One region of the Streptomyces sp. NPDC003284 genome, then DNA from elsewhere that is predicted to be linked to it. Evidence: riboswitches for the same ligand, from Rfam matches in the RefSeq annotation. Region 1 holds a riboswitch; the other holds the start of a gene.
What was found. Region 1 has a riboswitch for S-adenosylmethionine ahead of thrC (threonine synthase). Riboswitches for the same ligand answer to the same signal wherever they lie in the genome.
Positions count from the first base shown of each region.

Region 1 (4,204 bases):
GATGCCGTTGTAGGCGTCGGAGAAGACGTCCGGGGCGATGTCGAGCATCCGGACCCGCTGGCCGCCGGTGTCCTCGGCGGGCAGCCTGCGCCCGTCCTCGTAGCGCCGTACGGCCTCGCGGTCGGCGTCGCCGAGCGCGGCGCACACCCACACCGCGCCCGCGTCCGGGCCGATCGCGGACAGACCGGAGACGAGTCCGCCGCCGCCGCGTCTCGCGTGCAGCGAACCGTCCTCGCCCAGCTCGTACGAAACGGGTCCGCGATTGGACGCGACCAGCACCTCGGCACCGTGCGTTGCAGCCATGGTCCTCAACCTAGCCCGGCCCCCGATCGCTCAAACGTGCGCGGCGGCGGGCCGGTGCGGATTTCGCCGCCCGCCGACTTGTAAAGGAACTGTGAAGACCCGGAAGATGTGCGGTGCATGTCAGTGATCTCCGTCCCGTGCCGTGCGCGGGACGGTCTGTGAGGGGTGGGGTTCCATGCGACTTCTGCGCGTGCGCCGGATCGCCGGCACCGCGGCGCTGCTCGCCGCCGGTGTGCTGGCGCTGGCCGGCTGCGACGACGACTCCGGGACGGGGGCGGCGCACCCGGCACCGGCCACGGCCGCCGCGGCGGCCACCAGCGCCGCCCCGGAGCCGTCCGGGGAACCGGCGACGGAGCCGGCGAGCCCGCGGCCCGCCGCGTCCGCCACTCCGGCCCCGGCCGCCACCCTGCGCGACTACACCGGTTCCGGCGTCGGCACGGCCGTCGCCGCGGCGCGGGCGAGCGGCCTGCGCTACGCCGTCCACCTCCAGGGCACCGGCCGGAGCGCCTCCTCCTGGGGCGCCGCCGAGAAGGTCTGCGAGCAGCGCGCCGACGGCGGCGCCGTGACGTTCACCGTGGCGCGCGACGGCCGCGACTGCGCCGGTGAGCTGCTGCACACCCCGGCCCCGGCGAAGACCGCCTCCGGCGGCGGCAGCGGCGGCACGAGCGGTGGCGGCACGACCGGCGGCAGCGGCGGCGGGAACAGCGGCGGCGGCAGCAAGGCGTGCGCCCTCACCAGCCCGGCCGGCAACTGCTACGCCGACGGCCAGTTCTGCGCCGCGCGGCACCACGGCATGAGCACCTACGGCAAGGGCGGCGAGTACCTGACCTGCGCGCAGGACGGCGCGGGCCGCTGGCGCTGGTCCGACGGCGTGGCCGGCTGACGGGACCGGGCCCGGCGCGGCGGCGGGCCGCCGGTCAGGCGACCCGCCGGGCCGCGTACTCCGCGATCTCGCTCATCGGCGGCCGTTCCTCGGTGTCGACGGAGTACGTGCGCGGCTCGAAGCCGTCCGCGCCGCGCTCGAACTGCGTGAGCGAGGGGCGCACCAGATGGCCGCGGGCCAGCCGGAGCTGGGCGGTGCGGTAGATCGCGGCGGACATCCGGCCGAGCGCCTGCCCGTCCTGGTGGCGGTGGAGGCGCTCACCGACGTCGACCTGGGCCAGCGCGTCCAGGCCGACCAGGTGCAGCGCGTCCACGAGCATGCCCAGCTCGACGCCGTAGCCGACCGGGAACGGCAGCTGTTCGAGCAGGGAGCGGCGGGCCGCGTACTCGCCGCCCAGCGGCTGCACAAAACCGGCCAGCTGCGGCCAGTGCATGTTCAGCAGCGGCCGGGCCATCAGCTCGGTGACCCGGCCGCCCTGCCCGGCGGCGGTGCCCAGCGGCCGGTCGTACATGGCCTTGACCAGCTGGACGCCGGGGTCGGTCAGCAGCGGGCCGACGATCCCGGTGACGAAGTCGGCGGAGAACTCGCGCAGATCGGCGTCGACGAAGCAGACGACGTCCCCGCGGGTCACCAGCAGCGAGCGCCACAGCACCTCGCCCTTGCCGGGCACGGCGGGGATGCGCGGCAGGATGGTGTCGCGGTGCACCACCCGCGCGCCCGCCGCGGCGGCCACCCGCGAGGTACGGTCGGTGGAGCCCGAGTCGACCACGACGAGTTCGTCGACCAGCGGCACCCGCGTCATCAGCTCGCGGCGGATCACGGCGACGATGTCCCCGACCGTCTCCTCCTCGTTCAGCGCGGGCAGCACCACGCTGACCGTGGCGCCGCTCGCGCGTTTGGCGGCCAGGACGCCGGGGAGCGGCCGGTCGGCGACGGACCAGGAACGTGTCCTCAGCCAGCGCTCGACTTCTTCCAGCACGGTCGGTGGCTCCTCACTCCTGCGCGGCTCGCTGCGGCCTGCGGTACGGACCGGATCACATCATCGTGTGATCTGTCTCGCGGTTCGGACGACGGTCTCTCGCTGTCCTGGCCGTCGGTTACAGTCTTGAACAACGCGGACGACCGTCGCATGCCGGGGTCGCCGCGACCCACAATCGAATACCGCTCATCCAGAGGGGCAGAGGGACACGGCCCGATGAAGCCCCGGCAACCCTCCAGCCGGTCTCGTACCGATCGCCGTCGCGCGGTCGCCACCGCGAGGCTCCCGGCTCGGGAAGGTGCCAATTCCGTCTCACGGCGAGATGCGTCGTGGGGAAGATGAGGAGAAAGGGCCTCGCCTCCATGGCTGTGCAGACAGTTGCCACCAGCACCGACTCCACCGTCGACCTCGGCCCCGCCGCGGCGCTCAGCTGCCGCGAGTGCGGTCACCGCGTGCCGCTCGGCCCGGTCTTCGCCTGCGAGGAGTGTTTCGGCCCGCTGGAGATCGCCTACGACTTCTCGGGCTACGACACCGAGGAACTGCGCGGGCGGATCGAAGCGGGCCCCGCGAACATCTGGCGCTACGCCCCGCTGCTGCCCGTCCCCGCCGACGTGGCCGGCAAGCCGAACATCAACCCCGGCTGGACCAAGCTGGTCCAGGCCGACCGCCTCGCCGCCGAACTCGGCGTCGACCCCGGCAAGCTGTTCGTCAAGGACGACTCCGGCAACCCGACGCACTCCTTCAAGGACCGCGTCGTCGCCCAGGCGCTGGAGGCCGCCCGCGCCTTCGGCTTCACCACCCTGTCCTGCTCCTCCACCGGCAACCTGGCCGGTGCCGTCGGCGCCGCCGCCGCCCGCGCCGGACTGCGCTCCTGCGTGTTCATCCCGCACGACCTGGAGCAGGGCAAGGTCGTCATGGCCGCGATCTACGGCGGCGAACTCGTCGGCATCGAGGGCAACTACGACGATGTGAACCGCTTCTGCTCCGAGCTGATCGGCGACCCGGCCGGCGAGGGCTGGGGCTTCGTCAACGTCAACCTGCGGCCGTACTACGCCGAGGGCTCCAAGACGCTGGCGTACGAGATCTGTGAGCAGCTCGGCTGGCGGCTGCCCGACCAGATCGTCGTCCCGATCGCCTCCGGCTCCCAGCTCACCAAGGTCGACAAGGGCCTGCGCGAGCTGATCGCGCTCGGCCTGGTCGAGGACAAGCCGTACAAGATCTTCGGCGCCCAGGCCGAGGGCTGCTCGCCGGTCTCCACCGCCTTCAAGGCCGGACACGACGTGGTGCGCCCGCAGAAGCCGGACACCATCGCCAAGTCCCTCGCCATCGGCAACCCGGCCGACGGCCCCTACGTCCTGGACATCGCGCGCCGCACCGGCGGCGCGGTGGAGGACGTGACGGACGAGCAGGTCGTCGACGCGATCAAGCTGCTGGCCCGCACCGAGGGCATCTTCGCGGAGACCGCGGGCGGGGTGACGGTCGGCGTCACCAGGAAGCTCGTCGAGAGCGGTCTGCTCGACCCGTCGAAGACCACCGTCGTGCTCAACACCGGCGACGGCCTCAAGACCCTCGACGCGGTGGCCGGCACCGGTCTGACCGCCACCATCCGCCCCACCCTGGACTCCTTCCGAGAGGCTGGCCTCGCATGAGCGTGACCGTTCGCATCCCCACCATCCTGCGCACCTACACCGGCGGGCGGGCCGAGGTGAGCGCCGACGGCGCCACCCTCGCCGAGGTCATCTCCGACCTGGAGAAGAACCACACGGGCATCGCCGCGCGCGTCCTGGACGACCAGGGCAAGCTGCGCCGCTTCGTCAACGTCTACGTCAACGACGACGACGTCCGTTTCGAGCAGGGCCTGGAGACGGCCACCCCGGACGGCGCGGGCGTCTCGATCATCCCGGCGGTCGCCGGCGGCTGATCATTACCGTCGGTAATGACGGTGATCGGAGTATCCGGTGAATTGCCCCCTCCGCGGGAGAAGCGGAGGGGGCAATTCCATGTGATTGAGCGCGGTAGAGTTGGGGAAGGCGCCCCGG
Region 1 is NZ_JBSFSI010000005.1:400,799-405,002, reverse strand. It holds gene ACWDYF_RS14165 (alpha,alpha-trehalose-phosphate synthase (UDP-forming)) at 1-303, opposite strand, end outside; gene ACWDYF_RS14160 (hypothetical protein) at 479-1,186, shown strand; gene ACWDYF_RS14155 (glucosyl-3-phosphoglycerate synthase) at 1,221-2,165, opposite strand; SAM riboswitch class I at 2,349-2,510, shown strand; gene thrC (threonine synthase) at 2,528-3,814, shown strand; gene ACWDYF_RS14145 (MoaD/ThiS family protein) at 3,811-4,086, shown strand.

Region 2 (4,204 bases), on a different contig from region 1:
CCCTCCAGTGGCTGGCCGCGGGCCGGGCAGGCGACGGGCCGGGCGTGGCGTACCTGGCCCATGTCATCGGCTTCGGCCTCGGCTTCGGCTGCGCGTGGGCCGCCCACGGGCGCACGGCTAGAGTGAAGGTCAGCCCCGCTCCGGCCCCCGAGGGAGAGAACCAGCCGTGATCACCGCGATCGTCCTCATCAAGACCAGCGTGGACCGGATCCCCGAGATCGCCGAGCGGATCGCCTCGCTGGAGAGCGTCAGCGAGGTCTTCTCCGTCACCGGCACCTACGACCTGATCGCCATGGTGCGGGTGGGCCGGCACGAGGACCTGGCGGAGATCATCCCGGGCCGGATCAGCAAGATCCCCGGGGTGGAGGCGACGGACACGCACGTGGCGTTCCGTACGTACTCGCAGCACGACCTGGAGGCGGCGTTCGCCATCGGTCTGGACTCCTGACCTCCGGCCGGTCTGCCGCCTCCGGGGCCGCGCGCCTCACACCGCCGGGACGCAGCGGCCGTCCTCCGTGCGGTAGCGCCACTTGGCACCGTCGCTGACCAGCTCGCGCACCGCCGTCACGAAGCGCTCCACGTGCTCGTCGGGGGTGCCCGCGCCGAAGCTGACGCGGATCGCGTTGAGGGACTTCTCGCCGGGCGCGGCCTCGGGGGCACCGCACTCGCCCTGGGTCTGCGGGTCGCTGCCGAGCAGGGTGCGCACCAGCGGGTGGGCGCAGAAGAGCCCGTCGCGCACGCCGATGCCGTACTCGGCGGAGAGCGCGGCGGCGAAGTGCGAGCTGTTCCAGCCCTCGACGACGAACGAGATCACACCGACCCGCGGGGCGTCGTCCCCGAACAGGGAGAGCACCCGCACCTGCGGGACCGCGGCCAGGCCCTCGCGGACCCTGTCGATGAGGTGCTGCTCGCGGGCGACCAGCGTGTCGAACCCGGCCTCGGTCAGCGCCTTGCAGGCCGCCGCGATGGAGTAGGCGCCGATGACGTTGGGCGAGCCGGCCTCGTGGCGGGCGGCGCTGTCGTGCCACTCCACGTCCACTCCCCCGTCGGTGCGGCGGGACACCCGGCGGCTGGCGCCGCCGCCCGCGAGGTAGGGCTCGGCCTCGCGCAGCCAGTCGGCGCGTCCGGCCAGCACGCCGGAGCCGAAGGGGGCGTACAGCTTGTGCCCGGAGAAGGCGATCCAGTCGACGTCGAGGTCCTTGACGGACACCGGGTGGTGCGGGGCGAGCTGGGCGGCGTCCAGCACGATCCGGGCGCCGTGCGCGTGGGCGGCGGCGGCCAGTTCCCGTACCGGCCACAGTTCGCCGGTGACGTTGGAGGCGCCGGTGACGCAGACCAGGGCCGGGCCGTAGGGCTCGCGGTCGGCCAGCGCCCGCTCCAGCGTGGCCACGGCCTGCTCCGGGGTGCGCGGGGCGTTCAGATAGGTCACCTGGGCGTCGCGCCAGGGCAGCAGCGAGGCGTGGTGCTCGGTCTCGAAGACGAACACCCGGCAGTCGGCCGGGACCACCCGGGCCAGCAGGTTCAGCGAGTCGGTGGTGGACCGGGTGAACACCACCTGGTCGTCCGCGCGGCAGTCCAGGAACTCGGCGACGGTGCGGCGGGCGTTCTCGAACAGGTCGGTGGAGAGCTGGGAGAGGTAGCCGGCGCCGCGGTGCACGCTGCCGTAGTACGGCGCGTAGGCGGCCACGTCGTCCCAGACCCGCTGGAGCGCGGGGGCGCTGGCCGCGTAGTCGAGGGCGGCGTAGGTGACTTCGCCGCCGGTGACGAGCGGCACGGTGACATCCCGGCCCAGAACGGGCAGCGGGGCACAGACGGACTGGTCGGCGGCAGCGGTGGAGACAGACATGGGGGAACTCCCGTGAAGGCAGGGTGAACCGACCGCGCGAGCCCGGCACGGGGCACCGGCGCGGAAGGGTGAAGTGGGTGTGCGGAGGCGGGGCTCGACGCCCTAACGCATTCGCTTGCTCACGGAAGGCTCCCTCGACCGACCAGGACCCCTGGCCCCGCACTTCCCCGGGAAGCGCGCGAGGGGTCCGCGCTTGCCGTAGACCTCGCTGCCTACGACCTGGTCTTCACCCGGGGCACCCCGCCACGGACGGAGGGTTGCCGGACAGCCGGCCGGGGCCACATGGCTGTCACTCATGACCTGGTGCCATCCTGCCACACGATCTTCTGTGCGCAAGGCGCGGTCCGGATCGTGGACCGCGCCCCGCGTCACCTCACCGCGTGCGGACGCGCACCGTGGGGGCGCTCAGGCGTTGCTGGCGGCCACCCAGCGCTCCAGCGTGCCCCGGGCCGCCCCGGAGTCGATCGACTCGGCGGCCCGCGCCATACCGGCCCTGATCCGCTCCGCCAGCGTCCCGGAGCCCGGCTCCAGGGCGACCAGGGCAGCCGCCGAGTTCAGCAGCACCGCGTCCCGTACGGGACCGTGCTCGCCGTCCAGCAGGCGGCGGGCCACCTCCGCGTTGTAGGAGGCGTCGGCGCCGCGCAGCGCCTCCACCGGCACCAGGTCGAGGCCGACGTCGCGGGGGTCGAAGCGCTCCTCGGTGACCGTGCCCTCGTGCACCACCCAGACCCGCGAGGTGGCCGTGGTGGTCAGCTCGTCCAGGCCGTCGTCGCCCCGGAAGACCAGGGAGGAGTTGCCGCGCTCGGCGAAGACGCCCGCCACGATGGGCGCCTCGTGGGCCACGGCCACACCGACCGCCTGCGCCTTCACCTGGGCCGGGTTGGTCAGCGGGCCCAGCAGGTTGAACACCGTGCGGATGCCCAGCTGGCCGCGGGCCGCGCCCACATGGCGCAGCGCCGGGTGGAACTTCACCGCGAAGCAGAAGGTGATCCCGGCCTCCTCGGCGACCTCGGCGACCCGGCGCGGCGTCAGATCGAGGTTCACGCCCAGCTTCTCCAGCACGTCGGAGGCGCCGGAGGCGGAGGACGCGGCCCGGTTGCCGTGCTTGACGACCTTGGCGCCGGTGCCCGCCACGACGATCGAGGACATGGTGGAGATGTTCACCGTCTTGGCGCCGTCGCCGCCGGTGCCGACGATGTCGACGGTGGCGCCGGGCACCTGGATCACCTTGGCGTGCTCGTACATCGTGCGCACCAGGCCGGTGATCTCCGCGACGGTGGCGCCCTTGGCGCGCAGCGCCACCGCGAACCCGGCGATCTGGGCGTCGGTCGCCTCGCCGCCCATGATCCGGTCCATGGCCCAGGCGGTGTCGTCGGCGGTGAGGTCTCGGCGGTCCAGCAGGCCGTTCAGCAGGACGGGCCAGGAACGGCCCGCCGCGGTGTCGCCTCCAGCGGGGGTCACAGCGCTCATAAGCCGCTCCTGATCCGGTGTCCCGGCCGGTGTTCCGGGCCATGGGACGGGGGGTGTCGTATCACCGTCCACCCTATCCAGCCCGGAGGACGGCGAAGGGCCCCGTCCGGGGTTCGGACGGGGCCCTCCGGCCTGGCGTGGCGACGCTCAGGGGTCAGTGATCAGTGGTGGCCGTGGCCGCTCGTGATCTCCTTGTACTCCTCGACGGTCGGCTTCGAGATCTGGCTGTCCTCGCCGTAGTACGCGTTGCTGAGCTTGGCGCGCAGCTTCTCCGTACCGCCGACCTTGCGCTCGACACCGTTCTCGTCCACCGTCGGGCCGATCTCGGCCGGCTCGTACTGGTGGTGGGCGGTGAGGGTGTACAGCTGCTCCTGGCTGAGCGGCTCGTGGACCTCGATGAACTCACCGTGCGGCAGGCGCTTGATGATGCCGGACTCGCGGCCGTGCAGCACCTTCTCCTTGTCCCGGCGCTGGAGGCCGAGGCAGATCCGCTTGGTGATCACGAAGGTGATGACCGGGACCACGAAGAACGCGATCCGCACGAACCAGGTGATGGCGTTGATCGACAGGTGGAAGTGGGTGGCCCACAGGTCGTTTCCACCGCCGACCAGCAGCACGAAGTACCAGGCGATCCACGCGGCGCCGAACGCGGTGCGGGTCGGGACGTTGCGCGGGCGGTCCAGGATGTGGTGCTCGCGCTTGTCGCCGGTGACCCAGGACTCGATGAACGGGTACACCGCGAGGGCGATGAGGACCACACCGAAGAGCACCAGCGGGATGAACACGCCCAGGACCAGCGTGTGGCCCCAGAAGTTGATCTCCCAGCCGGGCATCGCGCGGATCAGGCCCTCGGCCATGCCCATGTACCAGTCGGGCTGGGCGCCGGTG
Region 2 is NZ_JBSFSI010000002.1:559,043-563,246, reverse strand. It holds gene ACWDYF_RS06010 (rhomboid family intramembrane serine protease) at 1-170, shown strand, start outside; gene ACWDYF_RS06005 (Lrp/AsnC family transcriptional regulator) at 167-448, shown strand; gene ACWDYF_RS06000 (aminotransferase class V-fold PLP-dependent enzyme) at 485-1,846, opposite strand; SAM riboswitch class IV at 2,031-2,147, opposite strand; gene trpD (anthranilate phosphoribosyltransferase) at 2,252-3,316, opposite strand; gene qcrB (cytochrome bc1 complex cytochrome b subunit) at 3,478-4,204, opposite strand, start outside.
Region 2: another riboswitch for S-adenosylmethionine. It lies ahead of ACWDYF_RS06000 (aminotransferase class V-fold PLP-dependent enzyme); the one in region 1 lies ahead of thrC (threonine synthase).